3 regions of the Lysinibacillus sp. JK80 genome follow, and region 3 is predicted to be linked to each of the others. Evidence: riboswitches for the same ligand, from Rfam matches in the RefSeq annotation. Region 3 holds a riboswitch; each other region holds the start of a gene.

The links. Region 3 has a riboswitch for lysine ahead of HXV90_RS04615 (transporter substrate-binding domain-containing protein). Riboswitches for the same ligand answer to the same signal wherever they lie in the genome.
Positions count from the first base shown of each region.
Region 1: another riboswitch for lysine. It lies ahead of HXV90_RS16415 (aspartate kinase); the one in region 3 lies ahead of HXV90_RS04615 (transporter substrate-binding domain-containing protein).
Region 2: another riboswitch for lysine. It lies ahead of HXV90_RS14175 (amino acid permease); the one in region 3 lies ahead of HXV90_RS04615 (transporter substrate-binding domain-containing protein).

Region 1 is NZ_CP058997.1:3,258,112-3,268,983, forward strand. Features, by position in the region: gene racE (glutamate racemase) at 1-123, opposite strand, end outside; gene HXV90_RS16380 (MarR family winged helix-turn-helix transcriptional regulator) at 134-586, opposite strand; gene HXV90_RS16385 (helix-turn-helix domain-containing protein) at 661-882, opposite strand; gene HXV90_RS16390 (acyl-CoA thioesterase) at 1,070-1,534, opposite strand; gene sdhB (succinate dehydrogenase iron-sulfur subunit) at 1,730-2,509, opposite strand; gene sdhA (succinate dehydrogenase flavoprotein subunit) at 2,515-4,269, opposite strand; gene HXV90_RS16405 (succinate dehydrogenase cytochrome b558 subunit) at 4,336-4,944, opposite strand; gene HXV90_RS16410 (YslB family protein) at 5,217-5,651, shown strand; gene HXV90_RS16415 (aspartate kinase) at 5,750-6,976, opposite strand; lysine riboswitch at 7,110-7,287, opposite strand; gene uvrC (excinuclease ABC subunit UvrC) at 7,395-9,185, opposite strand; gene trxA (thioredoxin) at 9,309-9,620, opposite strand; gene HXV90_RS16430 (amino acid permease) at 9,742-10,872, opposite strand, start outside.
Region 2 is NZ_CP058997.1:2,817,923-2,828,794, forward strand. Features, by position in the region: gene HXV90_RS14145 (winged helix-turn-helix domain-containing protein) at 1-1,022, opposite strand, end outside; gene HXV90_RS14150 (Nramp family divalent metal transporter) at 1,245-2,510, shown strand; gene HXV90_RS14155 (ABC transporter permease) at 2,558-3,247, opposite strand; gene HXV90_RS14160 (ABC transporter ATP-binding protein) at 3,240-4,163, opposite strand; gene HXV90_RS14165 (sensor histidine kinase) at 4,294-5,229, opposite strand; gene HXV90_RS14170 (response regulator transcription factor) at 5,236-5,928, opposite strand; gene HXV90_RS14175 (amino acid permease) at 6,079-7,542, opposite strand; lysine riboswitch at 7,625-7,801, opposite strand; gene HXV90_RS14180 (CynX/NimT family MFS transporter) at 7,980-9,188, shown strand; gene HXV90_RS14185 (hypothetical protein) at 9,252-9,785, opposite strand; gene HXV90_RS14190 (nitric oxide synthase oxygenase) at 9,837-10,872, opposite strand, start outside.
Region 3 is NZ_CP058997.1:885,834-896,705, reverse strand. Features, by position in the region: gene HXV90_RS04630 (HAMP domain-containing sensor histidine kinase) at 1-1,373, shown strand, start outside; gene HXV90_RS04625 (2-oxoglutarate dehydrogenase E1 component) at 1,606-4,431, shown strand; gene odhB (2-oxoglutarate dehydrogenase complex dihydrolipoyllysine-residue succinyltransferase) at 4,522-5,784, shown strand; lysine riboswitch at 6,125-6,311, shown strand; gene HXV90_RS04615 (transporter substrate-binding domain-containing protein) at 6,431-7,288, shown strand; gene HXV90_RS04610 (amino acid ABC transporter permease) at 7,459-8,184, shown strand; gene HXV90_RS04605 (amino acid ABC transporter ATP-binding protein) at 8,197-8,928, shown strand; gene HXV90_RS04600 (DUF6501 family protein) at 9,192-9,389, shown strand; gene HXV90_RS04595 (toxic anion resistance protein) at 9,438-10,505, opposite strand; gene HXV90_RS04590 (5-bromo-4-chloroindolyl phosphate hydrolysis family protein) at 10,502-10,872, opposite strand, start outside.

The sequences.
Region 1 (10,872 bases), 2.3 Mb from region 3:
ATACGGACACCTTGCTGTATCGCCAATATAATAAATCGTTTCGTTTGGCAATCGCTTCATGATTTCTTTTGCTACGGTTAAACCGCCTACTCCTGAGTCAATAACGCCTATCGGGGCATTCATACTTTCCGCCTCAATCCTGTTTCATGTGTACATGTAGTTTTTCTAAATAGCTTGATAATTGCGCGACTTCTTGTTCATTAAAACCAACAAGCATCTCTTGCAAATATTGCTGTCTTTTTTCAATTACTTCTTGAATGATACGTTCGCCCTTTTCGAGAAGATGAACGACAACGACACGGCGATCATTTTCATCACGCACACGCTTGACTAATTCATTTTTCTCCATTCGGTCCACTAAATCTGTTGTCGTGCTAAAAGCTAAATATAAACGGTTTGATAATTCGCCAATTGTAATATCACCAAGCTCTTCTAACCACTGTAATGCAACAAATTGTGGCGGCGTAATCGCATAATCGGAAACAATTTCTCTTCCCTTTTGCTTCACGATGGCCGCTATATAGCGTAATTCCTTTTCAACCGTTGCAACGGTTTCAGGTGAGTGCTTTGTTACTTCATCCGACATATAACTATTTCACTCCTAAAAATACGTTGAATAGTTCTATTTTGTCGTTTTTTTCACGAAATAGCAAGTGTCCATTAGTCTAATTTAAATTCTTCCAAGCGTAACAGCTCAATTAACGCCTGAGATCGATTCGTTACACCTAGCTTTTGAATTGTATTGGAAATGTGATTTCGCACTGTTTTTTCACTAATACCAAGCTGCTCTGCAATATCTCTCGTTGTTTTTTCAGCTAATAAAAGCGCAAATATTTCACGTTCTCGGTTTGTTAAAAGAGAACGATGATGAGAGCCATTCATTCAGTTACACCCTCCTCCCCCGCACGTATTGTAACTTATGTTAAGGGGCAGGAAGCGGTGACGGCTATTTGCATGATTATTCCATGTTTCCTTAAAAATTTCGAAAATTACATTGTTACATTCATAAATTTTACGTAAAAAGCAAAACCTACTATTTCAATAAATTTACATATACTTATATATTGAACTAGTGAGGCAGAATGGCCAACTGAATGAATTTCGTTTTTTCTTCCTCTGAAATCGGCACACTTTTACCTGTACGAGGATCCATTTGTACAATTGTTCCACGACCAGTGAAACAGATTTCGTCCTTTTGATTTTTTGCTAGATAGTGAATGTCCATCGACGAATTCCCAACTTGCGCGATTTTTGTATAGATTCGTAGTACGTCATCAAAGAAAACCTGCTTTACATAATCGCATTGTAAATCGGCTACAATAGGTATAGATTTCACATTCTCTTCTCCAACTGGGGGCATTAAAATTCCTAAATGTCTGAAGTAATCAATTCTTGCTTGCTCAAAATATGTAAAGCTAATCGTATTGTTCATATGACCATACATGTCTGTTTCTGAAAATCGCACTCGTACCTCGCTAAAAAATGAAAAACCCTTTTCCCACTCTTGAAAATTATCGATATAATTTGCCTTCATGATATACCATCCCCTGTCATGTAATTGCCCGTCTTTTATCAATCAACGGCAAACAAAATGAATACATATTCATTATAAAAGAAAATGCTATATTATCATAGAAAAAATGTAAATAAACAACTTGATAAATTTCATTTCTATAACTATAAAAAACTCCCTTACACTTCGTGTAAGGGAGTTCAGCTTGTCCGTATATTAGTCTACGTAGTGGTCAGAACCGAAGAAGTTACGGAACATTTGCACTGTAGTTGCACGGTTTAATGAAGCGATGGATGTTGTTAAAGGAATCCCTTTTGGACATGCAGCAACACAGTTTTGAGAGTTACCACAGTTTGCAAGGCCACCGTCACCCATAATCGCATTTAAACGTTCATCTTTAATCATAGCACCAGTTGGGTGAGTGTTGAAAAGACGTACTTGTGATAATGGAGCTGGTCCGATGAATGAAGCTTTTTCAGACACGTTTGGACATGCTTCCATACATACACCACAAGTCATACATTTAGATAGTTCATAAGCCCATTGACGTTTACCTTCTGGCATACGTGGACCTTCACCTAAATCATACGTACCATCGATTGGTACCCATGCTTTAACTTTTTTAAGCGCGTTGAACATACGTTCACGGTCAACTTGTAGGTCACGAATAACAGGGAATGTTTTCATTGGCTCCAATTTAATCGGCTCTGTCAATTGGTCTACTAGTGTAGAACATGATTGACGTGGACGGCCATTGATCACCATTGAACATGCACCACAAACTTCTTCTAAACAGTTCATATCCCATGATACTGGTGATGTGTTTACACCATCTTCAGTAACAGGATTTTTTTGAATTTCCATTAAAATTGAAATTACGTTCATACCATGACGGTAAGGCACTTGGAATTTTTGCCAGTAGCTATTGCCGCCTTGTGTATCTTGACGTAAGATTTCCACTTTGACCATTCTTCCAGTATTAGCTGCGATTTGCATAACTTTTAGTCTCCTTTCGCAGAGTAGTCGCGTTTACGTGGTGGGATTAATGAAACGTCGACTTCTTGGTACGTGATGATTGGATTACCAGTAGCTGGGTCAAACTTCGCCATTGTTGTTTTTAAGAAGTTCTCATCATCACGGTTAGGGAAATCAGGTTTATAGTGTGCACCACGAGATTCATTACGTAATAGTGCACCTTTTGTCATTACTTTTGCAAGCACTAACATATTTTTAAGCTGACGTGTAAAGTGTGCGCCTTGATTGCTCCATTTTTGCGTATCATTGATGTTGATGTTGTTCCAACGCTCAGTAAGCTCATCAAGTTTTTTCAATGTATCTTCAAGCTGATCATTGTAACGTACTACAGTCATTGTAGCAGTCATCATTTCACCAAGCTCTTTATGCAGTAAGTAAGCGTTTTCTGTGCCTTCCATTTTCATGATAGCATCCCATTTCGCTTGTTCCTCTTTTACACGAGCATCGTAAATCTCTTGTGGAAGATCTTCAGCATGCTTTTTAAGGTGTTTTACATAGTCTACTGCGTTTGGTCCTGCAACCATACCACCGTAGATAGCAGATAATAATGAGTTTGCACCAAGACGGTTTGCACCATGTTGAGAGTAATCACATTCACCTGCTGCAAATAGACCAGGAATTTCAGTCATTTGATTGTAGTCAACCCATAATCCACCCATTGAATAGTGAACTGCTGGGAAAATTTTCATTGGTAATTTACGTGGGTCATCCCCTACGAATTTTTCGTAGATTTCGATGATACCACCAAGTTTAACGTCCAATTCATGTGGATCTTTATGTGAAAGATCTAGGTATACCATGTTTTCGCCATTGATACCAAGTTTTTGGTTTACACAAACGTCGAAAATTTCACGTGTCGCAATATCACGTGGTACTAAGTTACCATAAGCTGGGTATTTCTCTTCTAAGAAGTACCAAGGTTTACCGTCTTTATAAGTCCAAATACGACCACCTTCACCACGAGCTGATTCTGACATTAGACGGTTTTTGTCATCTCCAGGAATCGCTGTTGGGTGAATTTGAATGAATTCACCATTCGCATATGAAGCACCTTGTTGATAAACGATAGAAGCAGCAGAACCTGTGTTAATAACAGAGTTTGTTGTTTTACCGAAGATAATACCAGGGCCACCAGTCGCCATAATAACAGCGTCTGCACGGAATGATTTAATTTCTTCTGTACGCATATCTTGCGCTACGATACCACGACAAACGCCGTCTTCATCGATAATAACACCAAGGAATTCCCAGTGTTCATATTTATTTACTAAACCAGCTACTTCATGAGAACGAACTTGCTCATCTAGCGCATATAGTAATTGTTGACCTGTTGTTGCACCAGAGAAAGCTGTACGGTGCATTAAAGTACCACCAAAACGACGGAAATCTAAAAGTCCTTCTGGTGTACGGTTGAACATAACACCCATACGGTCCATTAAGTGGATAATGCCAGGTGCTGCATCACACATACCTTTAACTGGTGGTTGGTTCGCTAGGAAGTCCCCACCATAAACTGTATCATCAAAGTGGATCCATGGAGAATCCCCTTCACCTTTAGTATTTACCGCACCATTAATTCCGCCTTGCGCACAAACAGAGTGTGAGCGTTTTACAGGAACTAATGAGAATAAATCAACTTCAGTACCAACTTCAGCTGCTTTAATCGTTGCCATCAGACCGGCAAGACCACCGCCGACAACAATTATTTTGCTTTTCGCCATGATTATTTCTCACTCCTCTTAAAAAATTGCAATGATTGCATGTGCTCTATCGTAGCTTCTATTGAATTATACGAAAGCTAAAATAGCAGCCACACCAACTACACTTAGAATTACGAAAAGAATGTTTGTTACGTAAGTAGCGATCTTTTGAGACTGAGGAGATTGTGTAATACCCCAGCTTACTAGGAATGCCCATAAACCGTTAGATAAGTGGAAAGTTGCTGATAAAATACCAACAATGTAGAATCCAAGCATGAATGGATTAGCAACAATATTCGCCATCATGTCGTAATCAACGTGTGTGCCAAGTGCTTTTTGAATACGAGTTTGGAAAATATGCCATGCAATAAATATCACTAAGAATACACCAGTAAAACGTTGTAAAGAGAACATCCAGTTACGGTACGTGCTGAAACGTCCTGTGTTTGGTGTAGCAGTGAATGCAATGTAGACACCATAAAATGCGTGGAACATTAATGGAATATAGATGACAATCCATTCAACTAGGATAAGGAATGGAATCTTTTCCATTACTGCGGTAGCATCGTTGTAACTTTCTGCCCCGCCTGTTGCTGTAAAGTTAATGAACAGGTGCATCGTTAAAAACAGACCTACTGGAATGATCCCAAGTAGAGAATGTAAGCGACGCCATAAAAACTCTCGATCTTTCGACAAGACTGTTACCCCCCTTAGTACTTAAAATAGCACAACAAAAGAAGTCATCATTTTGTAAATGATACTTCATTGACTGTGTATTTCATCATGGTACAATATTATGACATGTTTATTGTACTCTCAAGAGCTACGAGCGTCAAGGCAACTCGGAGTTTTTCATAGAGCTTATTAAAGAACTAATCTAGTACATGATGCGTCGTTTTTTCTCGAAAAATCTATCATTACTTTATTACCGTTAAATTTTAAGAAAATTCTAAGAAAGAAGGATAACAATGTTAAACACTCCATCTCCTACAATCTCATCATTTGGCTATGAGATCATTCGTGATCATATTCTATCTTCTATACTCGGTAAACATGAAGATGACGTCCTTTATTGGGCAGGTAAAGAGCTTGCTCGCAAGTTCCCATGTAAAAGTCAAGATGAACTTATCGCATTTTTCGCAGATGCCTGCTGGGGTACATTAGAACTCATAAAGGAATCAAAAGATGGACGTATTTTCCAGTTGACAAATGACCCTGAAATTCTTCAAATAAAGCAGCGCAGCTTTAAACTTGAAGCAGGATTTATAGCAGAGCAAATTCAACTAGCTAAAGGCTACCTGACAGAATGCTATAATGAAAAACGGGAAAAGCAACAATACGTCATGTTTACAGTCAAATGGGACGTTAAAGAACGTATTATGAATACCATTCCCTCAGAATAATTAAAAAGGATTGTTTCCCATTAAAGAATGGGATGACAATCCTTCTTTTTTCTTCCTTTTATTTCGGTCAATTACATAAAATGCTGTTTCTTCTATTATTATATGTAAAGTGCTTGCTCTAAATTAAACTCATCATGGAGCGCATTAGCTGCTTGGATCATATCATCCTGTGGTACAACAACGGACACTTTTATTTCAGAAGTACTAACCATTTTTACAGGGATATTTTCACGACGTAACCGATCAAACATACGAGCAGCAACGCCTGGATTAGAAGCCATGCCTGAACCAATAATAGAAACTTTTGCTAGTCCAATTTCGAAGTCAGCAAAACTAAATCCAAGTGATAATTTACTATCCTCTAAAACACGTAATGCTTCCGCAAATTCCTCTTTTAAAATGGAAAACGATACAGTTGGCTTCAACCCATCAATAATGGCTTGGACAATAATATCTACATTAATACGGTTCTCTGCAAGAACCGTAAATATATCTGCTAATGAAGCATTGGAAAAAGCATCATACCCTACTGTTAAACGAATAATATCTGATTCAAATGCAACACCACGAACGACTAAATTTTTTTCCATTTCCACTTCCTCCTTCAATAAAGTGCCTACTGATTCTATTAAACTCGAACGTATAATAACAGGCATTTGAAATTTCTTCGCTAACTCCACCGCACGAGGATGTATGATATGAGACCCTAAATTCGATAATTCCAACATTTCATCATAGGAAATTTCTTGAAGCTTTTGGGCATTGGGAACATATCGTGGATCTGCTGTATAAACACCGTCCACATTTGTATACATATCTACTCTCTCCGCTTCCAACGCTATGGCAAGTGCAACAGCAGTTGTTTCAGCTCCACCTTTCCCAAGCGTGGTGATATTGTGCACTTCGTCAATCCCTTGTTCTCCAGCAATAACCACAATTTGTCCCTGTGCAAAATGTTCTTCCATACGACTAATATCTATATAGTCGATACGAGCATGTCGATACATACCATCCGTATGTATACCAGCTTGCCATCCAGTTAGAGATACAGCCTCATAGCCTGCTTCCTGCAAAGCGATGGCAAATAAAGCACTAGATAATTGAGAGCCAGTTGACAAAACTGCATCTAATTCTCTTTTCGACACATCGTCAGTTAGTTGGTGTACCATCATTTTCATCTCTTTCGCAGTGTGTCCCATTGCTGCAACGACCACTACTACATCCAATCCTTTGTCCTTTTCAGCAATCGCTTTCCTAGCAGCCTCTTGGATTTGTTCAGAAGAAGCTAATGCAGCTCCTCCAAACTTCATCACGATTTTAGCCATTTCTTTCGTACTCCCTTCCAGTTCATCTATTTCACCAAATTATGGGGGGTAAAACCGTTTCTAGAAAACTAAAAGGCAGCCTCCACATAACGTGAAAGCTGCCTATAACATGTACAATAATCGTAACTTGCGCATGTGTGATAGCTCTCCGAAACGTTTAGAATCGACAGTCTTACATTTCTTAAATGCAAAACCAGTACAACAATGGAACAACAATACTGTACTTCGGCAAGCTCCCCTTTCACACAATATCTCTGGACTTGTCCATCCTCCATCGTGTTACTCTTGAATCTTGCACCTCTATCATCACTTTTAAGTGAATGTATTCAATTCATTAAGCCTTAGCGTAAACAAACTAGTCACGCAGTTGACTCTCCATAACATTGAAAACAATGTTATTTATAACCATAGCACATGCCTATTCCTTTGACAATGATTGTTGCTGAAAATAGCTAAAAATTTGGCTTGCTAAATTAGCAGGCATCCCAGCCTCCTGTAATGCTAGCTCGCTCGCCTCTCGAATTTTTTTGACTGAACCGAAATGTTTAAGCAGCTGTTGCTTTCGTTTTGGTCCTACCCCTTCAATATGATCTAATACAGATTGAATGGCATGCTTCTCATGCTGTTGACGCAAGAAGGTAATAGCAAAGCGATGGACTTCGTCTTGAATTCGTTGTAATAAATAAAAGCCATCACTTGTACGTTTTAAGCTAATCACTTCCGGTGGATCACCAAACAAGAGCTGAGATGTATTATGCTTATCATCCTTGGCTAAACCAGCAATCGGTATAACAAGACCAAGCTCATCTTCTAGTACTTCACGGGCTACTTCCATTTGTCCCTTACCACCATCAATTAAGACTAAATCTGGTAATGGTAGTCCTTCCTTTAAAACACGTATATAGCGACGACGTATAACCTCCTGCATTGCACCGTAATCATCATGCTTGGCTGCTGTACGCGTTTTATATTTTCGGTACTCCTTTTTCGCAGGCTTCCCATCAATGAAAACAACCATAGCAGATACTGCATCCGTTCCATGCATATGACTATTATCAAAAGCTTCAATTCTTAAAGGTGTACTAATACCCATTGCTTCTCCAAGTGCCTCACAAGCACCAATCGTACGTTCTTCCTGACGCTCTATTAGCTGGAATTTAGCTGCCACAGCAATTTCAGCATTTTTGGTAGCTAATTCAACCAATTCCTTCTTTTGACCTCTTTTCGGTGTTAGCACTTTAATTTCTAATAATTCTGTTAAGATAGCTGCATCAATGGCTTGTGGAATAAAAATTTCTTTTGGCTTAATATGCTCTGGCTTTTCATAAAAGCGCCCAACAAATGTTAAAAATTCTTCCTCTGCATCTTGATAGATGGGGAAAATTGAGACATCGCGCTCAATCAGCTTTCCTTGGCGCACAAAGAAAACCTGAACACACATCCATCCTTTTTCAACAGCATAGCCAAATACATCTCGATTTGTTGTATCACTTGAAACTATTTTTTGTTTCTGCATAACCGTATCAATATGGGCAATTTGGTCTCGGAATTCCTTCGCTCGCTCAAATTCCAGGTTTTCTGCAGCTGCTAGCATTTTAACTTCAAGCTCTTTTTTGACTGCCTCCACACCACCATTTAGAAACTTCGTCATATCCTCAATCATTTCTTGATAAACCTGACCATCTATTTCCTTCACACAAGGTGCTAAGCATTGACCCATGTGATAGTACAAGCAAACCTTGGAAGGTAATTGTACACATTTGCGCAGCGGATACAATCGATCCAATAGCTTTTTCGTTTCACTTGCTGCATAGGCATTCGGATAAGGACCAAAATATTTTGCCTTATCCTTTTTTACCTTCCGTGTCGTAATCAGACGAGGATGTTTTTCATTCGTAATTTTTAAATATGGATAGGTCTTATCATCCGTTAACATGACATTATATTTTGGATCATGTAATTTGATGAGATTCAGCTCTAAAATAAGTGCTTCAATATTTGATGACGTTACAATATACTCAAAATCTTCTATTTCACCTACAAGCCTTTGCGTTTTCCCTTCATGTGTTCCAGTAAAATAAGATCGTACACGGTTTTTTAGAACTTTTGCTTTACCGACATAAATGATAGTCCCTTGTCGATCCTTCATCAAATAGCAGCCAGGTTGATCTGGTAAAATATCCAGTTTTCGCTTTATTAAATCGTTCATTACCTACCTGCCCCCCTAAGTAAAAATTCCCCTCATTAGAATAATGTTAGTTATTTTCTTTATTATATAACGAAAAAAAGCCGAACACATCAATTGATGGCTCGGCTTTGTGAACTTCCTTCATTACGCATGTTTTGCGATAAATGCTTCTAAAGCTTCTTTTGGTTGGAAGCCTACTGTTTTGTCAACTAATTCTCCATCTTTAAATAATAGTAAAGATGGGATTGACATAATTTGATACTGAGCTGCAGTACCTTGGTTATTGTCAACGTCAACTTTTACAATTTTAGCCGCACTACCTGCTGCGTCCATTTCTTCAAGAACTGGCCCAATCATTTTACATGGTCCGCACCAAGCAGCCCAAAAGTCTACTAGTACTAACCCTTCTTTAATATCGTCCTGGAACGTAGCATCTGTTGCATGTACAATTGCCATTTGAAATCCTCCTTAAACTTACTATGCTTGTAGTATAGCATGGATAAATTCACTTGAGCGAACAATCTGCCTACAATGTATTTTTTATGCAAATCTGTGTCGAAAAATCAATACACAGTCATTAATTGACTTGATAACGACCCTTCAATACATAGGTTAACGTAATAAAAAGGTAAATAGCTAACGTAATGCCTGTCACAATAATAGATGTGGTGAAAATAATTCCGATGAGAATCGCACTTAACGCCAATATAGCTATCCAAGTCGTATAAGGGAACCATTTTACTTCATAGGCACTTGTGTGCTCTGCTTGTTTTTTACGTGATTTTAAATGTGCAATCGCAATAATTAACCAAATAAATAACACAGTATAACCAAGTGATCCCATTAGAAAATCAAATGTTTTGCTTCCCGCATATAAAGATAAAATGACCCCTAAATACATAGCTAAAGTACACATTAAAATAGCATATACTGGTACTTTTCGTTTCGATAAATAAGCAAAGATTTTAGGCACACGTCCATCTACAGCCTGTGTATATAGTACGCGTGATGAACCATACAGTCCTGAATTCATTGATGAAATAATGGCAAGTAAAACAACAGCGTTCATAATATGGTCTGCCCCTGGAATACCAACCATTTTAAAAACCATGACAAACGGGCTTTCAGGAACCCCATTTACTTCATTCCAAGGAATCAAGCTTACGATAATAAAGAATGGCAGTAAGTAAAAAGTAACAATACGTACTAATGTACTGCGAACAGCTTTTGGCACTACTTTTTCAGGATTTTTCGTTTCAGCTAATGTAATCCCGATGATTTCTGTCCCACCATAGGAGTAGATAACTACAAGCATTGCAGCAATTAATCCCGTCGAGCCATTAGGGAAAAACCCACTATGCTCCGTTAAGTTAGCAAAACCAACAGCACTATGATTTCCAAACGTCACAAGCAATAAAATAAGTCCTGCAATGATAAAGACAATAATAACAGTAATTTTGATTAATGCTAGCCAATATTCTGTTTCTGCAAAGATTTTTACGGATAATAAATTAATCGCTGTTACTAACACAGAAACAGATAGTGTTAGTATCCAAATTGGATATTCTGGTAACCAATATTGAATAAAGATAGCAGCCACGACAGACTCTGCTGCAATATTTAAAACCCACATTTTCCAGTAGATCCAATCTAGGAAATACGCAGGGTATTTACCTAACACGGATTGCACTAAATCTCTAAAGGTTCT
Region 2 (10,872 bases), 1.9 Mb from region 3:
GTAATCATTTCATAGGAATATTGCCTTTGAAATTCTACCTGTAGGGCATGCCTAAATAAAGTTTGGTAACGATAAACGGGTGGATGAGCTTGTACTTGTTCGATAAACAAACAATTTTTCTCCAGCTCTGAGAATGTAGTTAAACTATCTAATCCGTTCGTGATGGATGTACAAACACTCGGATCTAAGTAGTTTAAAATGGAAGTTCTTAGTAGAAAATCTTGCAATTCTTGAGGTAATATTAAAAGAATTTCTTGCATGAAGTACTCATGTATATATGAACTAGCTTTGGCTAAAATTTCTTCACTACTAAGATTACCTATCATTCCACCTGTTGATAGCTTTATCAGTTGGATACCTGCTATCCAGCCCCCTGTAGTATTTAATAAAGGCTTCAGCGCATCCTTCTGTTCATCATTAGTAACAGAATTAAAGAAAGATTGTAGCTCTTCTAAATCAAAACATAATTGACCCGTCCCGACTTCTAGTATCCAACCTTTTACACGCCATTTTGCTAGTGAAAGTTCTAAATTAGTTCGTGTGGTTATATAGATCCGTGCATTGGCTGGTAAATATTCAATAAGTCGATTGATAATTTGATGAATTTGAGGGTTGTGGATTTCTTGAAAATTATCAAAAACAATATGAATATTTTCTTTATATGTATTCAAATCGTTTAACAGTGTATCTATAATTATTTCAAAAGGTGGTGTTTCATCTAGTATATTGTTTAACTTTTGTTCTACATTCAATATGCTAAAAGATAATGTATGTATTAAGTACTTTAAAAATTTCACAGGATCATTGTCATTCTGATCGATAGTAAACCATGCTACCGATTCATCAATATGCTTCAACCACAGACTTAAAAGAGTCGTCTTTCCGTATCCTGCGGCTGACCGTATAATGGTTAGTTTCTTCATTCGATTGTTAGATAAAATAGAAAATAATTTCTTCCTCTCTAATACATTTGGCACTGTACGTGGAATTGTTACTTTTGATTTTACCCATACCATATCCATCACCCTGTCTCCCTTCTTCATTTCATTAGTTCTATAAATTTCGAATTTTTCCTGCAATTTAATTTTTCTACTCATTCACTTCATCCAAAAGAGCATACTTATTTTAGAAGGATAAAGCAAACTACTTCACTTTTTTTATTCCTAGCGTTAGAATACTAATATCTAATTTTCCTATAGGAAACTTTATTTCACTAATGATACTTTTTGAAACGAGGGAACAATATGGTTTACAAACGAGTCACAAAATCGTCTGCAGAGGCGGTTTTAGATGGAGATATAAAAGGTTGGCGAAGATTTTTGCCATTTTTAGGACCTGCTTTCATTGCAGCAGTCGCCTATATTGATCCTGGCAATTTTGCTACAAATATTACAGCAGGCTCTCAATACGGCTACCTGCTACTTTGGGTTATAGCCTTTTCTAATTTAATGGCCGTGTTAATTCAGTCCCTGTCTGCCAAACTTGGGATTGCCACAGGAAAAAATTTACCTGAAGTCGCACGCGAGCATTTTTCTAAAAAAACATCTATCTTTTTATGGATACAGGCGGAATTGGTCATCATTGCCACAGACCTCGCGGAATTTATCGGAGCAGCACTAGGGCTTTATTTACTTTTTAATATCCCAATGCTTCCCGCCGCATTGATTACAGCAGTGGGTTCATTCGCTATTTTAGAGTTGCAAAGAAGAGGATTTAGAGCCTTTGAAGCAGGTATTTCTGGCATGGTTTTAATTGTTGTATTGGCGTTTGCCTTCCAAACATTTTTAGCGCAGCCAGCATGGGGTGATGTAGCGATTGGCATGTTCACGCCACACTTTGAAGGTGTAGATTCACTATTATTAGCAACAGGTATTTTAGGTGCAACCGTTATGCCTCATGCTATTTACTTACATTCCTCTTTAACACAAAGCCGTATTATTGGTCGTAATGAAGAAGAAAAAAGACGCATTTTTCGATTTGAATTTATCGATATTATCATCGCTATGATTATTGCTGGTGCCATCAATATGAGCATGCTCATAATTGCCGCAGCAGTATTCCATACCCAAGGCGTTGTAGTTGTAGATTTAGATGTTGCCTACAATGGCTTAAAAGAGGCGCTCGGCCCAATGGCTGCCATTTCCTTTGGTCTTGGTTTACTTATTGCAGGGCTTGCTAGCTCCTCTGTAGGGACTTTAGCAGGTGATGTTGTCATGCAGGGCTTCATTCAAAGAAAAATACCTCTTTATTTACGTAGAGCGATTACCATGGTGCCACCACTTGCAATCATTGCCTCTGGTGTGAATGCTACCTATGCTCTCGTTCTTAGTCAAGTTGTTTTATCATTTGGTATTTCCTTTGCACTTGTCCCTCTTGTTATGTTTACAAGTAAACGAGACATTATGGGAAGCCTAGTTAATCACCGTATTACAACTGTTTTAGGTTGGTTTGTCGTAGTCGTTGTTGTTACGTTAAATATTTACTTACTGTGGGAAACAATTTTTGGATAACAAAAAGCCAGGTACTCTATAGTAATGAGCACCTGGTATCTTTTTGATTAAACATCCACCTTTTCGATATTTCTAATGGCTAAATAAGCAATACCAAGACCCACGATTGCTAAAGTAATTGGAATAATAATTATATCGTTTAAAGTAAAGTTACCTGAATTTGACGAAGTTACAGACACAATTATAATAGATGAAATAATAGTTGTCGGTATAGAGTATTTTCTCATCCCGAAATACAATGGGATTAAAGCTATACCTGAGGCAGCAATCGCATTCATCAATACAGAAGGTATTTGCTGGATAATTAAAGAACTAGATAGTACATCAGGAATTAATTCATATCGATCGCTTATGATACAAAAAATGGTTGTAATAAGAGCATTGGAGATAATGATCATACTGAAAGTAAATAGCATGACAATAGCAAGCTTTGCGACCATTAATTTCTTTCTACTTATAGGATACATAAAGGCTAATGTAATGGTTTTAAATTTATATTCTCCGATGATTAACTTAGCTATTAACGTAGAAGCAAAAATCATAAAAACTGCTCTTACAAATGAATCAATAACACTGAATGCAACCTCATAATTTTCAAGCCCTGGGTCTCCTTCCACTTTAGAAATAAATAAAATCATAAACAAAAAACCAAGAATAACAAAATTAGCGATAATGGCTCCTTTAACATATGAACCTAAATGAAATTTTTTCATTTCTAAACGCATTAAATTAAGCATGGACAACACCTCCATTGATTAGCTTTAAGAAATAATCCTCTAATGAACTAGTTTTTTTACTAATCTCTTCAATCTCAACGTCATGTTCAATTAATGCTCTCGATAGGCTTTGTTGGGATACTGTTGAGTCGTATATACGTATAGAGTTATCATCCATCAGCTTAAAATTCGTAATGTTTAATTCGCTTTCAATAATAAACGCTGCCTTTTTCCCATCACTTACGATCACTTCAGTATAATTGACCTGATCACGATTAATAGTATCCATTGCTACCTCAGTGATGAGCCTTCCATTCTTAATAACACCTATTGTATCGACCAATTGTTCTATTTCAGCTAGAATATGACTAGAGATAATAATGGTTATGCCGTACTCCTTACAAAGCATCTTGAAAAGCTCTCTTAACTCCTTTATCCCTACTGGGTCCAATCCATTAATTGGTTCGTCTAATATAAGTAACTCTGGCTTTGTAATAATGGCCCTTGCGATGCCTAATCTTTGCTTCATCCCCAGAGAAAAATCTTTAACCTGCTTATTCTCTGTATTCGATAACTTTACTAAATTAAGAACATGTGCAATTTCTTTCTTATCATAATAACCCATGTATTCACAATGTAATTCCAGGGTCTCTCTAGCCGTTAATTTTTCATAAAAAATAGGATATTCAATAATTGTCCCCATTCTTTTTAGTATTTCATAGGATTTGTCCGTCAATTTCGCCCCCAAAATTTCTACATCCCCACTTGTAGGTTTCGTAAGATTAGTTAGCATCTTCATAACAGTCGTTTTACCCGCACCATTAGGACCTAAAAATCCATAAATCTCACCTTTCTTAACGTTCATATTGACAGCAGAAACAACTTCCTTTCCATCGTACACTTTCGTAAGCTGATTTGTTTTTACAATGTATGTCATGTAATTCTCTCCCTCAATTGTGACTAGCTTCATTATAAAAAATGAAACTCTCTATTTTATTACTGCATTCTTACATATTTCTTAAGTAAAAAAGCCTGCAAAGCATTAAAGCTCTACAAGCATAATCGATTTAATACATCATTCGCTTTAACGAAATCGTAAAAATAGTTCTTTCATAGGGAATACTCGATAAACGGATGGAGCCATTCATTATTTCTACTAGTCTCTTTGTAATCGTTAGTCCCAAACCGCTACCTTGGAAAGATTTATTTCGAGAATCCTCAAGCGTATACATTCTTTCAAAAACGCGATCGATATGATATTCATCAATGCCCCTGCCACAATCCCACACATCAATATCAATATTGACTTCATCATTTCTTATGGTAATTCCAATTACATTGCCATCTGCTCCATATGCAATAGCATTAGACAGTAGATTGTTTAACACTCTATTTAATGCTTCTTCATTACCAAGTGCATATATGGAGCTTTCTGGGATATCAATTTTAATATCTAATCCCAGTGAAGTAACCAAATCGTAAAAAGACAAAACATTTTTTCGGCATATTTCACTGACATTGATTTTAGTGATTGGATAATCTGTGTCCCCAGCCTCTAATTTTGCCAAGTCAAAAAATGTATGAATAATTTTTAATACTTCTAATGTTTTAGCATGTACACCCTTAAGTAAACGTTGCTGTTCCTCGTCACTAATCCCATTTTGAAGTTGAAGCATTTCAATATAGCCAAGTACAACGGTTAAAGGCGTTTTAAGATCATGTGAAATATTGGCCAACATCTTTTTCATGGAATTTTCCATTTTACGATGCGTAGCCTGAATTTTTCGATGTTGATCTAGCAAAGTATTCAGTGTAATAAGTAACTGTTGAATTTCTGAATTTGTAGTTGTTACTAGAATCTTTTCATACGTCTGTTCATTCACAATTACGTGTAGTTTTCGATGAATATATTGGATAGCACGTTCTTGTTCCTTCTTGATTTTCCATTGAAAAATAAGAATGCCGATTAGCAATACAATGATTAATAATAATAGAAATATCATATAGTTTTACCCTTCAAATTTATAGCCGATTCCCCATAGGGTTTTAATATATTGAGGATGTGACGGATCATCTTCTATTTTTTCACGTAGTCTTCTGATATGTACATTTATAATATTTTCATCTCCGTAATAGGCATCTTTCCATATCGTCTGATAAATTTGCTCTTTGGTAAAAACTCTGTGGCGATTTGTCACAAACAATTTTAAAATGGAAAATTCCTTTGATGTCAGCTTTATCTCTTGTCCGCTCTTTGTTATTGAAAAATTAACAATATCTATCTTTAAATTATCAATTTCTAGGACCTCTTGCTTTTGTTCAGCTTGACTAGAGTATTTCGTAGCTCTTCTGATAACAGCCTTTACACGTGCTGAAAATTCCAGCATAGAAAAGGGTTTAGCAATATAATCATCTGCCCCTAATCCTAAGCCCAATGCTTTATCAACATCACTGTCTTTTGCAGACATAATAATGATAGGAAGTGCTGCCTGCTCTCTAATAATCTTTAATACTTCCAATCCATTTAATTTAGGAATCATAATATCTAAGATGACTAAGTCAAAGGTTTTTTGCAAACAATTTTGTAATGCCTCTTCGCCATTAGTCACTGTTGTGACATGGAAACCTTCCATCGTTAAGTAATTAGAAACCATTTCACGAATGGCTTCATCGTCTTCTACAAGTAAAATATGCTTTTGCACTATGATGCACCTCTCCTATCAAAACCCAATTTCCATATGTATATTACATTACCATATTTATGATGTTTGATTAGTGATTTGTTTATGAGTGTTGAAAAAAGAGCTGCTCCATAAACCATCACTCTTTGGTTTATAGAACAGCTCTATTATCTAATCTTCAACTTTTAAATCACAATCTTTAAGTGGAAGCATTTTTGTTTTGTGCTTTATTTTATAGCCAAACCATAATGCTAAAAATAATGGAATCCCAATATACGAAACAAGGATACCGTACCAATCAATCTTATCGCCTGTAAAGGCTGTATAATTTTGTCCAATGACTACAATCATACAAACTGTAAAAGCAAATAATGGTCCAAACGGAAATAATTTGGCTTTATAAGGTAATAACTTTGGATCTAAGCCCTGTGCATCAAACGCTCGGCGGAAACGATAATGACTAAACGCAATACCTAGCCATGCAATAAACCCAGACATTCCAGAAGCATTTAATAACCAGATATAAACCACTCCATCGCCAAAGAAGGATGCCAAAAATGCTAAACAGCCTACAGCTAATGTTGCCATAAGTGCATAAATCGGAATACCTCTACGACTTAGCTTTGCAAAAAATTTAGGTGCATGTCCATCCACTGCTAATTGCCATAACATACGAGAAGATGCATATAGTCCTGAATTTCCTGCTGACAGCATAGCCGTTAAAATAATGGCATTCATTAATGAAGCAGCAAAGGCAATACCTAGGCGGTCAAACACTAGTGTAAACGGTGATACTGCGATATCTTCTGATAATAAACGTTCGTCTGTAAATGGAATTAACATCCCAATTGCACCAATCGCTAAAATATAAAACAAAAGAATACGCCAAAATACAGATTTAACAGCCTTCGGAATATTTTTACCAGGATCATCTGTTTCACCAGCTGTAATTCCTAGTAATTCTGTTCCTTGGAATGAAAATCCTGCAGCTAGGAAAATACCAAATGTAGCAAGGAAGCCACCATGGAATGGCCCATCACTAACAAAGAAATTAGTGAAACCTACAGGAGCCTGCCCACCTAAAATACCAAAAATCATTAGTAAGCTAATGATAATAAAAACAATAACCGTTGCTACTTTAATCATGGCAAACCAATATTCACTTTCACCATAACTTTTTACGGATAGTAAATTAAACGTCAATACAACAGCAATAAATAATACTGTCCAAAGTGCTGATGAGCTATCTGGGAACCAATATTTCATAATTAATGACACAGCAGCAATTTCGGCAGCAATGGTGATTGCCCAGTTATACCAGTAGTTCCAGCCTAATGCAAAGCCCAAAGCAGGATCTACAAATTTGGTTGCATACGTACTAAATGAACCTGAGGATGGCATATAGGCAGCCATTTCCCCTAAGCTTGTCATTAAAAAATACACCATAATACCAATTAAAGCATAGGCAAGCAATGCTCCTCCAGGACCTGCCTGAGCAATTGCTCCTCCACTGGCTAAAAATAGTCCCGTACCAATTGTACCGCCTAAAGAAATCATTGTAATATGACGGCTTTTTAATTCTTTTTTCAGCTTCGGTGCTTTATGTCCGAGCTGATTTACTTTTATTTCACTCACGATATAGCTTCCTTCCTATTTATGAGGCAAAAAAATGCCATCACATATACACTGTGATGGCTACATTAATCCTCAGTTTTTCCTACATGATAGCTCAACACGTTGTGCAAACGTGACAGTTCTGTTCCTTTCGGAGACAGCCCCAGCATGAGGTTTTCAAGTCCCCTCACACTTCGGCAATATTTCCTTTCAACTAATTTCATCAATGCTTGTCATTTCAATTAGCATACTTATAAATATCGCGACCTCTACCTCAATACAAACATGAGGCATATAATTATTAAATTTATGATGTTTATTATACTAACATAAGACCATAGACATTTCAATACAACAACAAATGTTCTGTATTTTATGAATCTTCTACTATTTTTAATAGTGTGATAAAGTGTTATAGTAGTTCAATTAGAATGGTTATTATTAGGGGGGATTTTATTTTGACTACAAATGATCATTCCACTAGTTTTCCAAGTAAAAAAATTAGCTGGAAAGGAACAACCTTACTTTTAGTCTTTGGAGTTATCTTTATAGCCTCTACATTACGAATGCCACTAACTGTTGTTGGCCCAATTATATCCTTTATCCGTGAAGATCTTGGAATATCTAATGTTTTGGCAGGCTTTCTAACAACGATACCATTGCTGGCTTTTGCTGTTATATCTCCATTTGCACCAGTTGTAGCACGCAAACTAGGGCTTGAGCTAACATTATTTTTATCCACTTTTCTCTTGGCTTTAGGAATTGTCCTACGTTCACTTGGTACTACAGAATTACTTCTATTGGGTACTGTGCTAATTGGCGTAGCCATTTCTTTTGGAAATGTACTAATTCCAGGATTATTGAAGTTGAAATTTCCCTATCATGTGGGTTTATTAATGGCCTTTTTCACCATGTCCATGAATTTTACTGCTGGCCTTGGTGCTGGTATTAGCTATCCGATAGCTAATTCATCGTTAGGCTGGCAAGGTGCACTTTCCATTGCACTCATACTCGTTCTAATTACAATCTTAATTTGGATACCTCAACTAAAATCAAATAAACCAGAACCAGTTACTACATCTAAGAAGACCAGTACACCTTTATGGAAATCACCTGTTACTTGGGCTGTCACAGGGGCAATGGGTTTACAGTCTTTATTATTCTACACAACAGCAGCTTGGATACCTGAGATCTATATTGCTCAAGGTTTAGCACCTGATAAAGCTGGCTGGATGTTTTCAATCATGCAATTCTCACAAGTACCAATGGCCTTAGCAGTGCCTATTATTGCTGGTAAAATGACTTCTCAACGCCCACTTGTATTGATGTTTACATCCTTCTATTTAGTAGGCTTTGTTGGGGTTGTCATGGAATGGACAAGTCTTGGGGTACTGTGGATGGTTCTTCTAGGGTTAGCAGGTGGTTCTTCATTCGCCCTAGCAATGATGTTCTTCACTCTCCGTACTCGTACTGCATTTGAAGCAGCAGATTTATCAGGCTTTGCGCAATCTTTGGGTTATTTATTTGCCGCAATTGGTCCTATTCTTTTTGGCTACTTGCATGATTTATTTGGCGGCTGGAATATTGCGGGATGGCTCTTTGTCGTTGTAGCAATGTTACTCTTCTTTTGCTCAATGAGAGCCTCTAAGGATGAATATGTGCATTAAAATTAAATAAAGCAGGTGGATTAGATTCCTCCATCTGCTCTATTTCTATATAGTGTTTACACATTACTTAATTGTCGGATTGCGGAGTAATGTTAGCAATTCAGCAAGGCATTCTGATGCTTCATTATTATGAGCTGTTATAGTAGAAAAAATAGGAACAGCCTCTTGTAAAAGCATATAACTATAATAGTAATAGCCTACAAAAGCTTGCTCCTCATAGCCCTTTGGCGTTTCTTTCTCCCACTCCTGCTCATCATTATCCTCATTTTCTATCCACAAATAGTTGACGTCTAATAGCTCCTGCATATTTTTAACAGTATTGACTGGGTCGAGATAATCCTTGGTAATAGCATGTGCCACAGCTAAATATAACTGTACCTCTTGTAAGGAGACAGCCTCTAATTTTTTACGAGTAAGCTTTTTTAGCAGGACAAGCAAAACCCATGGTGTCACCTGCCACAGTGTACCTTGATGTTCAATTAATTCAGCTAGTTGTGTGTATTGCTCCTGTTCTATCAGCTTAGGAATGGCTGTACCTCTACCATAAGGTGTCGTCAATTGTCTCCATGGGATATTGGGAATTTGCTGATTTAACATAGTAAGCGCCCTCTCTCATCAAAAGTATTGAAAGTAAACAATTCCTTTACACTAATAGCATGGTTTTTTGTAAAAATAATTTGGTGTATGATAAATATTTACATAGGGTTTATGGAATATATGAGTTGTGGCAGGGGAAAGTGGTGGGATTAACCATGTCCAGTTGCCTGTAACTTCTCTTCCTGTTGATTTTTCTGCCTCCTCAAACAATTTAAACTGCTGAGCTGCTGTATGATGATCAACAATGCTCACACCATCTTCTTTAAATGAGTGAAGAACAGCAATATTAAGTTCTACTAAAGCACGATCACGCCAAAGAGACGCATGTTTGGTTGTATCAAGATTAAAAATCTCTGCAATTGCAGGTAACATATTATAACGATCATGATCTGCTAAATTTCGTGCACCAATCTCTGTTCCCATATACCAGCCGTTAAATGGAGCTGCTTGAAAATCAATTCCAGCCATTTGAAAACGCATACTCGAAATAATAGGTACGGCATACCACTTCATTCCTAATTTCTCCACATCGATTGACTCTGGATGACGGATTGAGACCTCTACTATATTTTCTTCAGGAATTACAAACATTTGAGGAGCACGATTATCCACCTGTATAACGAGTGGTAGTACATCAAAATCAGTTCCTTTACCCCTCCATCCTAACGACTCACACACTTTTGTAAATTTAATGGACTGTGAATCTCCAATAATGCCTGCATCTGTTTCATAGCCTGCATAACGAATTAGTTGATGATTCCAAATCCGTACTCTATCTGAAGCAAACACTGTTATAGTTGGACGAATTTTCCCATGATTTGTCGCATAATCAATATGTTCTAGTAATTTTTGAAAAATAGCCTTTTCATCTAAAACATCACGTGCATCCACCACATGCAGTGACTGCCAAAACAGACGTCCAATACACTTATTGCTATTTCGCCATGCCACCCGTGCGCCAAAAACTAGCTCCTCTGTTGTTGGGTGATATTCACCTGCATCCTTAACTGCCTGTAATCTATTCTTTAACCAAAGTTCTGATTCATTTTGTTCTGTCTGATATAGACTTAAAAATTGCTGTATCTCC
Region 3 (10,872 bases):
GAAATTATTTACGTCAGCAGTCCCTGCAAAAAAAATGGATGCTGACCTCAAGCAGTGTCATCTTTATTAGCTTTACGATTATTTGTGTAGTCGTCTATGTTTCTCTGCATACATGGTTATTAAATGATGAGGAGAGTAAGGTCAATCGGACAAGTAAGGATATCATCTCTTTTTTAGAGTCCCAAGGTCCTACAATTACCATTCAGCAAATTCAGCAAAATACAGGCTTGCTCAAATCGATTGCGGATCGTGATGAGACGGTCCGAATATTTAATGCTGATGGGGTGGATATTTTACGAATCAATGATACCTCTGCTGCTGCACCACTTAATTCGTTGCAAGAAATTTTTGAGATGACCATTGATAAGCAGGATGTGCTGGTCATCAATGAACCGATTCGGATGGGCTTTTTCCAAGGCTATATTCAGGTGATTCATCCGTTAACTAGTTTTCAATCTCTCATGCATTATCTTTTGACAGCCATGCTGATTGCAGGGTTAGGAGCCTTAGTGTTATCTGGCTCTATTGGCTATTATCTAGCGAACTATTTAATGAAGCCACTACACGAATTGCGTGCATCCATGAAAACTGTGATGGATCAAGGATTTAAGGAGCCTATACAGCTAACCTATACATCACATGACGAAATTGGTGATTTACTGAAGATGTATAATGCCATGATGAACGAGCTGCAAATCTCATTTACCCAGCAGCAGCAATTTGTCGCCGATGCTTCTCATGAGCTGCGTACACCGATTCAAGCAATTGAAGGGCATCTTTCTCTTTTAAAAAGATGGGGCAAACATGATCCTGCCATATTAGAGGAATCCATTGATACCTCCTTAACAGAAATTGCTCGTATGCGCAAAATGATTGAGGAATTATTAGAACTTGCACGGCGTGAGGAAAAAGATGAAACAAGTGAGGCCAATGCATTAGTGGTCATCGAAGCAGTGATGGATGAGGTAAAGCTTGTTCATCCACAAGCGCGAATATCGCTGTCGAAACATGGTGAAATTGGTCCGTTATTTATCACCGAAAATGCACTAAGTCAAATCGTTCGTAATATAATAGAGAATGCCATTCGTTATTGTGAAAAAATTCCTGAGATACAAATTTCTATTTCTGTTGCTGGAAATTATGCATGTTTAGAAATTACTGATAATGGTATAGGAATAGCACAAGACAATATTCCGTTTATCTTTGATCGTTTTTATCGAGTGGATGAAGCAAGAAATCGCCAAATTGGTGGAACAGGCTTAGGGCTTAGTATTTCGAAGATGTTACTTGAAAAATACAATGCCACAGTAGAAGTCAAGAGTGAGGTTAATATTGGAACCGTTTTCTCGCTGAAAATCCCGCTAAAATATTAAGAAAAATACACGCTTTATTTCATTATTCTATCCTTTGCGAAAAAAATTGCTTAATTTGCTAAAAAGAGTTGTATTTTTTGTGAAGAGTAGTAAGATTGAGATGGAAAAAACGTTCTTTAAAATATGGAAAAGTAGTGAGAAACATTCTTTTAAAGAACGGCTAAATATTATATAATTAATTGCAATTTAATTAATGGAACTGCCGAAAGGCAAAATTTGGAGGTCATTTTTCATGTCGAACAACGTTACAACTGTAAGTTCTCCATGGTCAGCTTTCTCTGGTCCTAACCTAGGATATGTGATGGAGCAATACGACTTATTCTTACAGTCTCCTGAAGAAGTAGAACCGGAGTTAGTTTCTTTATTCCAACAATTTGGTGCACCAGTAGTAGTAGAAGGTGAAGTAGCTGTAGCTAGTCATACAGCAGCGGCTCCTGCTGGCGATTACAAAAAAGTGTTAGCCGCTGTAAAACTAGCAGATGCAATTCGTTCACGCGGTCATTTAGCAGCAGATATCTATCCTCTGAAAAACCGTGAACTACAAACAGCTCAAATTGAAGAAAGCGCGTTCAACTTAAGCGCTGCAGATTTAGCTGAAATTCCTGCAGCAATCTTCTTCAAAGATGTGCCAGCAAACGTGAAAAATGGTAAGGATGCAATCGACTATTTAAAAGCTATTTATACAGATAAAGTAGCATTTGAATATGGTCACGTAGTAGCTACTGAAGAACGTGATTGGATTCAAGCGCAAATCGAATCAGGCTCATTCAAACAAGCATTATCTGCGGATGAGAAGAAAGCCTTATTAGATCGTTTAACTCGCGTTGAAAATTTCGAGAAGTTTATTCATAAAACTTTTGTAGGACAAAAGCGTTTCTCTGGTGAGGGCTTAGATACGCAAATCGTTCTATTTGATGAAATTATTAAAACGGCAGAAGCAAAAAATGTGGAAAACGTACGTATTGGTATGGCACACCGTGGTCGCTTAAACGTTTTAACACACATTTTAAATAAACCTTATGACATGATGTTCTCTGATTTTGCACATGTTTCCAATGATTTATTTATGCCAGAGCATGGCCGCCTTGAAATTACAAAAGGTTGGACAGGTGATGTGAAATACCACATGGGTGCTTCTTACAACCGTGAATCCGGTATGAATGTGAAATTGGCTTACAACCCATCTCACTTAGAAGTGGGCAATCCAGTAGTACTTGGTGCTACTCGTGCAACACAAGATGATACATCTAAACCAGGGCAACCTATTTTTGACCGTACAAAGGGCTTAGGCATTCTTGTACACGGTGATGCTGCATTCCCAGGTCAAGGGATTGTAACAGAAGTGTTAAACTTCGCTAAAACAGAAGGCTTTACAACAGGTGGAACAATCCATATTATCGCAAACAATATGATTGGATTCACAACCGAACATTATGATTCTCGTTCTTCTGTGTATTCTTCTGACCCTGCAAAAGGCTATGAAGTACCAGTAATCCATGTCAATGCAGATAGCCCAGAGGCAGTAGTGCAAGTTGGACGTTTTGCGGCAAACTACCGTCAAACATTTGGCAAAGACATTATTGTGGACTTAGTAGGTTACCGTCGCCATGGTCATAATGAAACAGATGACCCAACAGTGACAAACCCAGAAACATACAAATTAGTGTCTAAACATGAAACAGTGCGTGCATTATATGGTGCACAATTAGTGGCAGAAGGTCTTGTAACTGCTGATGATGTAGCTGCACTAGATACAGCTATCTATGCAGAAATGCAAGCAGCCTATGACCACGTCAAAGAAATGGCAGAAAAAGATGATCATCATCATTTAGAAATGCCAGAAGAATTAAAAGTAGAGTTCCCACAAATTGATACAGCAGTAGGTGCGGAACGTTTAGAAAAAATCAATGAAGAGCTTTTAGTGTTTGAAGAAAACTTCGAACCACAGAAAAAGCTTGGTAAAATCTTAGAAAAACGCCGTGATGCTTATGCGTCTGCAAAAGTTGACTGGGGTCATGCTGAAACTTTAGCGTATGCAACGATTATTCAAGATGGCACACCAGTACGCTTTACAGGTCAAGATGCACAACGTGGTACATTCTCTCAACGTCACTTAGTACTGCATGATAAAAACAATGGCAATGTCTTCACACCACTACACCATATTTCTGGTGCGAACGCATCCTTTACAGTACACAACTCTCCACTGACTGAAGCTGGGGTGGTAGGCTTTGAGTATGGTTACAACCTAGAAAATAGCCATGTACTAACAGTATGGGAAGCACAATTCGGTGACTTTGCGAATATGGCACAAGTGATGTTTGATAACTTTATTTCAGGGGCACGCTCAAAATGGGGTCAAAAATCTGGTCTAGTTATCCTTTTACCTCATGGTTATGAAGGTCAAGGTCCAGAGCACTCTTCAAGCCGTATGGAACGCTATTTACAAATGTCAGCTGAAAATAACTGGTTTGTAGCGAACTGTTCAAATGCAGGAAACTACTACCACTTATTACGCCGTCAAGCAGCATTATTAGGTACAGAAGGAGTACGTCCACTTGTAGTCGTATCACCAAAATCATTATTACGTCACCCATTAGCTGCGGCGAATGCTGAGCAATTAGCAAATGGTTCATTCCAAGAAGTGATTGAACAACCACGCTTAGGGGCTAAACCAGAAGCTGTAGAGCGTATCGTTTTAGGTACAGGTAAAGTGATGATCGACTTAGCAGAGCGCGTGAAAGACGGCGAAGGCTTCGATCACCTACACATTATTCGTGTAGAACAACTTTACCCATTCCCAAAAGAGCAAGTTGCTGGTATCATTGCTAAGTATCCTAATGCAAAAGAGATTGTTTGGGTACAAGAAGAACCTAAAAACCAAGGCTCATGGAATTATGCATTAGAAACATTATATGAACTTTCAGAAGGTAAAAAACTTCGCTATGTAGGCCGTCCTGCAATGAGCTCAACTTCTGAAGGGGATGCAGATTCTCATAAAGCAGCACAAGCAGCTCTTATTGAAGAAGCGGTTGCTGAGCCAGTAAAGGTTAAATAACATATATCAATTTTTGAAACCGGGCTACTTGCCCTTAAGCAGTAGCCCTTCTATGTGCGTCATGCACGTTAATCAAAGGAGGAAATGAAAGTGGCTGAAATTAAAGTCCCTGAATTAGCAGAATCGATTACAGAAGGTAGTATCGCACAGTGGGTAAAAAAAGTGGGCGATCGCGTTGAAAAAGGTGAATTCATCGTTGAACTTGAAACAGATAAAGTAAACGCTGAGATCATTTCTGAAGAAGCAGGTGTATTAACACAAATTTTAGCTGAAGAAGGCGATACTGTACTAGTTGGTCAAGTTATCGCAGTAGTAGAAGCAGGCGAAGGCGCAGCAGCAGCTCCAGCAGCGGCAGCACCAACTGAGGCAGCACCTGCACCAGCAGCGCCACAAGCAGCACCTGCACCAGTTGCAGCAGCTCCAGTAGTAGAAGAAACTTCTGGTGAGCGTGTAGTTGCATCTCCAGCAGCACGTCGTCTTGCACGTGAAAAAGGTATTGACCTTGCAGCGGTATCTCCAGTAGATCCACAAGGACGTGTACGTGTACAAGATGTAGCAGCTCATGGTACAGCACCAGCTGTAGCACCAGCAGCAGCACCTACATCCGTAGCAACTTCAGGTGGCCCAGTAGTATTCACACCAGCAGCTAATTCTGACCGTGTAACAATTGAAAAAATGAGCCGTCGTCGCCAAACAATTGCAAAACGTTTATTAGAAGTTAAACAATCAACAGCAATGTTAACAACATTCAACGAAATTGACATGACAAACATCATGGCACTTCGTAAACGTAAACAAGAAGAGTTTGTAAAAGCAAACGACATCAAACTTGGTTTCATGTCATTCTTCACTAAAGCTGTTGTTGCAGCACTGAAAAAATACCCATACGTAAACGCTCAAATCTCTGGCGATGAGATTCATTTAAATAACTTCTTTGATATCGGTATTGCTGTATCGACTGAAGAAGGTTTAGTCGTACCAGTTGTACGCGATGCTAATAGCAAAAACTTTGCAGAAATCGAAAAAGATATTGCTAACTTAGCGACAAAAGCTCGTGATAAAAAATTAGGCTTAAATGACATGGCTGGTGGATCATTCACAATCACAAATGGTGGTGTATTCGGTTCATTAATGTCAACACCAATTATGAACGGTACACAAGCTGGTATTTTAGGTATGCACTCAATTGTAAACCGTCCAGTTGCAGTAAATGGTGAAGTTCAAATCCGTCCAATGATGTATGTAGCACTTTCATACGATCACCGTATCATCGATGGTAAAGATTCTGTAGGATTCTTAAAAACAGTTAAAGAATTAATCGAAAATCCTGAAGATTTATTATTAAATTCATAATTCCATTAAACCCTGCGAACAATGTTCAGCAGGGTTTTTTGTATGACGAAAGGTATTGAGCGATTCTATGCTTGAAAGAGTACGAATGGTACATCGTTTATAGGAGCAAAGAAAGAAAAAAACGCAACTTTTCTCATATGTAGAACATACTCTATAATAAATATTTGTTGTAATTTTCAGAAATATCAACAAAAGTTCAACGATTTAAAGTGGAAGCAGAACGCACAATATCCTAATATTGTCATTAGTCAGAAAAATGTTAAAATCGTCTTGACGAACATATTAGTTTTATAGTAGTATCTAAATATCAATTAAATAAACAAACCTCACGAATTGTTACCAGTGAGGTAGAGGCGCGGTATTTATTAGTTCATTGTTGAGTAAAAGCAAGCGAAGACGCAATGAAGAAGGAAATATCGCCGAAGTATAAAAGGAGCTCGTACTTTTATACTGGGTCTGCAGTGAATAAGTGCAGGACTGTCCTAGTAAATGGATTTCCAGATTTACTAGGTTGTGCTATCTCGGAAACATGGAAATTATAGTGAGGATTTGGGCAACTGTCATAAAAGGTAAGACCTAAGTTCAATAAACTTAGGTCTTTTTTAGTACAGTTGTCTTATTTTTTTACAGAAAAGGGGAGTTTTTCATGAAAAGAAAATGGTTGTTAGTAATGATCTCTATCATGACGGCAATTGTGCTAGCTGCATGTGGCACAAGTGACAAAAAAGAGGGCGGTTCAAGTGATGCTGGAACTGACAAAGAAGAAGGTGGCGGTGAATTCCGAATTGGAATGGAGGCTGGCTACCCACCGTTCAACTGGACACAGCAAGACGATGCAAATGGCGCAGTGAAAATTGCGGATAATGCAGAGTATGCAGGTGGCTATGATGTACAAATGGCAAAGAAAATCGCTGAAGGTCTAGGCAAAGAGTTAGTCATTGTTAAAATGGAGTGGGACGGTTTAGTTCCAGCGCTACAATCAAACAAAATTGATGCAATTATTGCAGGTATGTCACCAACAGAAGAACGCAAGAAAACAATTGATTTTACAGAAAACTATTATACTTCTGATTTTGTTATGGTTATTAAAAAAGGTAGCAAATATGAAGGCGCAAAATCGATTCAAGACTTCTCAGGTGCTAAAATTACATCACAATTAAATACATCAAACTACACAGTTATCGATCAAATTAAAGGCGTAGAAAAGCAAACAGCAATGGAGAGCTTCCCAGCAATGCGTGTGGCGTTAGAAGCAGGTAAAATTGATGGCTATGTAGCTGAACGTCCAGAGGGCATTTCCGCTTCTGCTGCCAACGATAAATTCACATATGTAGCATTTGAAGAAGGCTTTGATACAGACCTATCAAATACTTCAATTGCTGTAGGCTTACGTAAAGATGATACAAATCGTGAAAAAATCAATGAAATCCTAAAAGGCATTTCAGAAGATGATCGTCAAGCGATTATGGAAGAAGCTATTTCTCAACAACCCGCAGCACAATAATGACATGGCACGGACTAGCAATTAGTCCGTGCATGATCATTTCATCATTATCAAAATGAGAACCTCTCTACATAATGATAATGTCCTAGCGTGACAAATCATAGAATGGTAGAAAGAGCTAGGACACAAAAGAAATAAGCGAGCAAGATGACATTGTTAGGAGGAACATCATGAGTCTTGAATGGATACTTTCAATTATTGAAAACAACTGGCAAATGTTTTTACGAGGTGCGTATTATACGTTACTGATTTCGAGTATTAGTACAATTATTGGTGCATTTATCGGATTTTTCATCGGAATTATGCATACGATTCCAGTTCGTAAAAAAGGTGTGAAATTTTATAGCTTAAAGCTCATTAATTTTATACTAACATGCTATGTTGAATTTTTCCGTGGTACACCAATGATTGTACAAGCTATGGTTGTCTACTACGGATTAGATATCGCATTCGGTATCGATATGCACTTTATTACAGCAGGTATTTTAGTCGTTTCCCTCAATACAGGGGCATATATGGCAGAAATTGTTCGTGGCGGTATTGTATCCATTGATAATGGTCAATACGAGGCAGCATCAGCAATTGGCATGAATCACTTCCAAATTATGCTTCATGTTGTCTTACCACAAGTAGCGCGTAATGTTTTACCAGCGACAGGTAACCAATTAATCATGAATATTAAAGATACAGCCGTATTAAATGTCATTGGAGTAACGGAATTATTCTTCCAAACAAAATCAATTTCGGGTAACAACTTCCGTTATTTCGAATCATTCTTCGTTGCATGTGTTCTTTATTTCATCATGACATTTACCGCATCTCGCATCCTTCTGTATGTTGAAAAACGTCTAGATGGTCCTGATGCCTATCAAAAAGAACAAAAAGAAGCCGTATAGGGGGACGCACAAATGGCAGTCATTAAAATCGAGCATTTAAGTAAATCATTTGGACGTAACCAAGTGTTAAAAGATGTGAATTTCCAAGTGGAAAAAGGGGAGGTAGTTTGTTTAATTGGCTCCTCTGGCTCTGGTAAATCCACATTGCTTCGTTGCATAAATTTATTAGAAACGCCAAGTGGCGGTCAAATTATTTATAAAGGGGAAGACATCCTAGATGAAAAGCACAATATTCAAGAATATCGCACACATTTAGGCATGGTGTTCCAGCAGTTCAATTTATTTAACAACCACAATGTCATAAGTAATTGCACAGTGGGCCAAATCAAAGTGTTAAAACGTTCGAAAAAAGAAGCAGAAGAAACGGCGCTTAAATACTTGAAAATCGTTGGCATGGATCAATATGTGAATGCCAAGCCCCGTCAACTCTCAGGCGGACAAAAGCAGCGTGTGGCCATCGCTCGTGCCTTATCAATGAATCCTGATGTAATGCTATTCGATGAGCCAACATCCGCATTAGACCCAGAAATGGTGGGTGAGGTATTAAAGGTAATGCGTCAGCTAGCAAACGAGGGCAATACGATGCTCATCGTGACACATGAGATGGAATTTGCCAAAGAAGTAGCAGATCGTGTTGTCTTTATGGATAAAGGTGTAATTGTGGAAGAAGGCCCTCCAGCACAAGTATTAGTCAATCCACAACATGAACGTACGAAGGAATTTTTAAAGCGTACATTAAAATAAGCACAAAAAAGTGAGTCCAACCTGTTGGACTCACTTATTTTCTAGAATTCCATTCTGCATAAAGTACAAAGCAGATTGCGAATGCTACAGCAATGATAAAAAACCATTGCGGTACACCACCAAAACTCATCATAACACCTCAAATATTCATTTTTTTTGGATAGAATAGGTATAGTATTTCTTTTTTCTCCACAAAAGACCAAAAATATTATAAAATAAGCAATAGACATTAACTTTTGCTAGTAAAGAGAGGTAGAGAGAATATGTTACATTTAAAATGGAAAGATGCGCCAACATTACGAACGGTTACTTGCAAACATACAAATGCATCGAAATACTTAGTATCAAACGTATTGACAGTAGGAAAAGAGTATGAAGTGAAAAATGAAACAGAAGAGTTCGTTTTTATCATCGACAACACAGGTAATGTCGGTGGCTACTATAAAGATTATTTTGAATAAAAACAAACAGGGTGGTTCAGAACATTTGCTGAGCCACCCATTTTTTTGTTAATCTCGCTGATAGCTGCTAGCACCCGCCACATCCTGTAGCTGTTGTTTCTCTTGTTCAGTTGCGGTATGCAGGGCAAAGACATCTTTAATTGCTGTTTGCAGCTCTTGCTGTGTTTCTTTAAACTTCGAAACTTGCTGTTCAAACGTGGGACTTGAGAAGCGATCATGAGCCCTTGATAATCGCTCCTCTAAACGTGCATAATGATGATCCATATGCATCGATAGCATCATCGCCAGTTGGTTTTTCCAGAGCGGAATCAAGGTAACGATAGAAAACTCAATTTTTTCAGCTAATGTTTGATTGGCCTGCTGAATCATACGAATTTGAGGAGCTGTTTGCAGAGCGACTTGCTGTGATACTTGTAAATCATAAATACGTTGATCGAGTCTTTCGATTTGAGCAGCAAAGTCATTTAATTGCTGGATCGCAAGTGGCTGTTTGGTAGCTTGGACACTCGTTATTTGTGCAGGTAGCTCTACCTCAATGGCTTGCTGCTTTTTCATTTGTCCTGCGGCAATCGCCGTTGCCAATTCCTCAAAAAATCCTCGATTATGGGCATAAAGCGCCTCTAAGTTTTCAACATCTTTTATCAGCTGAAGCTGTGCACGTTCTAGCTGAACGCCAATGCGCTCCACCTGTATACTAATACGTTCAAATTCTGTGAGTGTTTGCTTCACATTAGGCTCGGTTTTGCCAAAGATTTTTTTGAAAAAGGTTTGCTTTTTTGGTTCCAAAGCAGTCGGATCTACTCGATCTAACGTCTGCATTAAAGAATCCAGCATTTGACCAATTTTAGTGACATCCTTTTGCTTTACTTGAGCAAGCATGCGGTCGGCAAATTGAGACAGAGCTCGCTGTGAATCTTGCCCAAGGGACAGCAATGATTCAAAATCAGTCAAATCGATTTGACTGGCATACAGTAATGCACGACTTTGTGCAAGAGGCGATAGCGTTTCATAAGTCGCCATCGCCTCGTTTTGCGGAGTTGTTTCTAAATAGGATTGGACTAGTGGAGAAAGCCCTGGTATGGTATTTAGTTGAAATGCGTGTTCGTTTGCTGTCATTTATCATCGCCTCGCCAGTCCAATTGTTCTCTACGTCTAAGATTGGAACGATTTGCGAATTCAATCTCCATTTGCAGATGATCGATATCATTTGCAAGCGCATCCTTCAAATCAATTTGAATTGTGTCATTCAAATCAGTTAGGGTTTCACGTGTTTTGGATAAAGTTAATTGAATTTCCTTATCCTTCACTGGCTGCTTGGAAAGCATTGTATATTTATCCGTTAATTCTACAGCAGAAGGTAAGTGTGCATAGAAAAATGGTTCCACATTATAAAATTTACGTGGGTCTGTCTTGACGATTTTGACGATATTTTTGGAGATACGCGTCATTTCAAGTAGTTGTTTAAACGCTGAAACAGAACGTA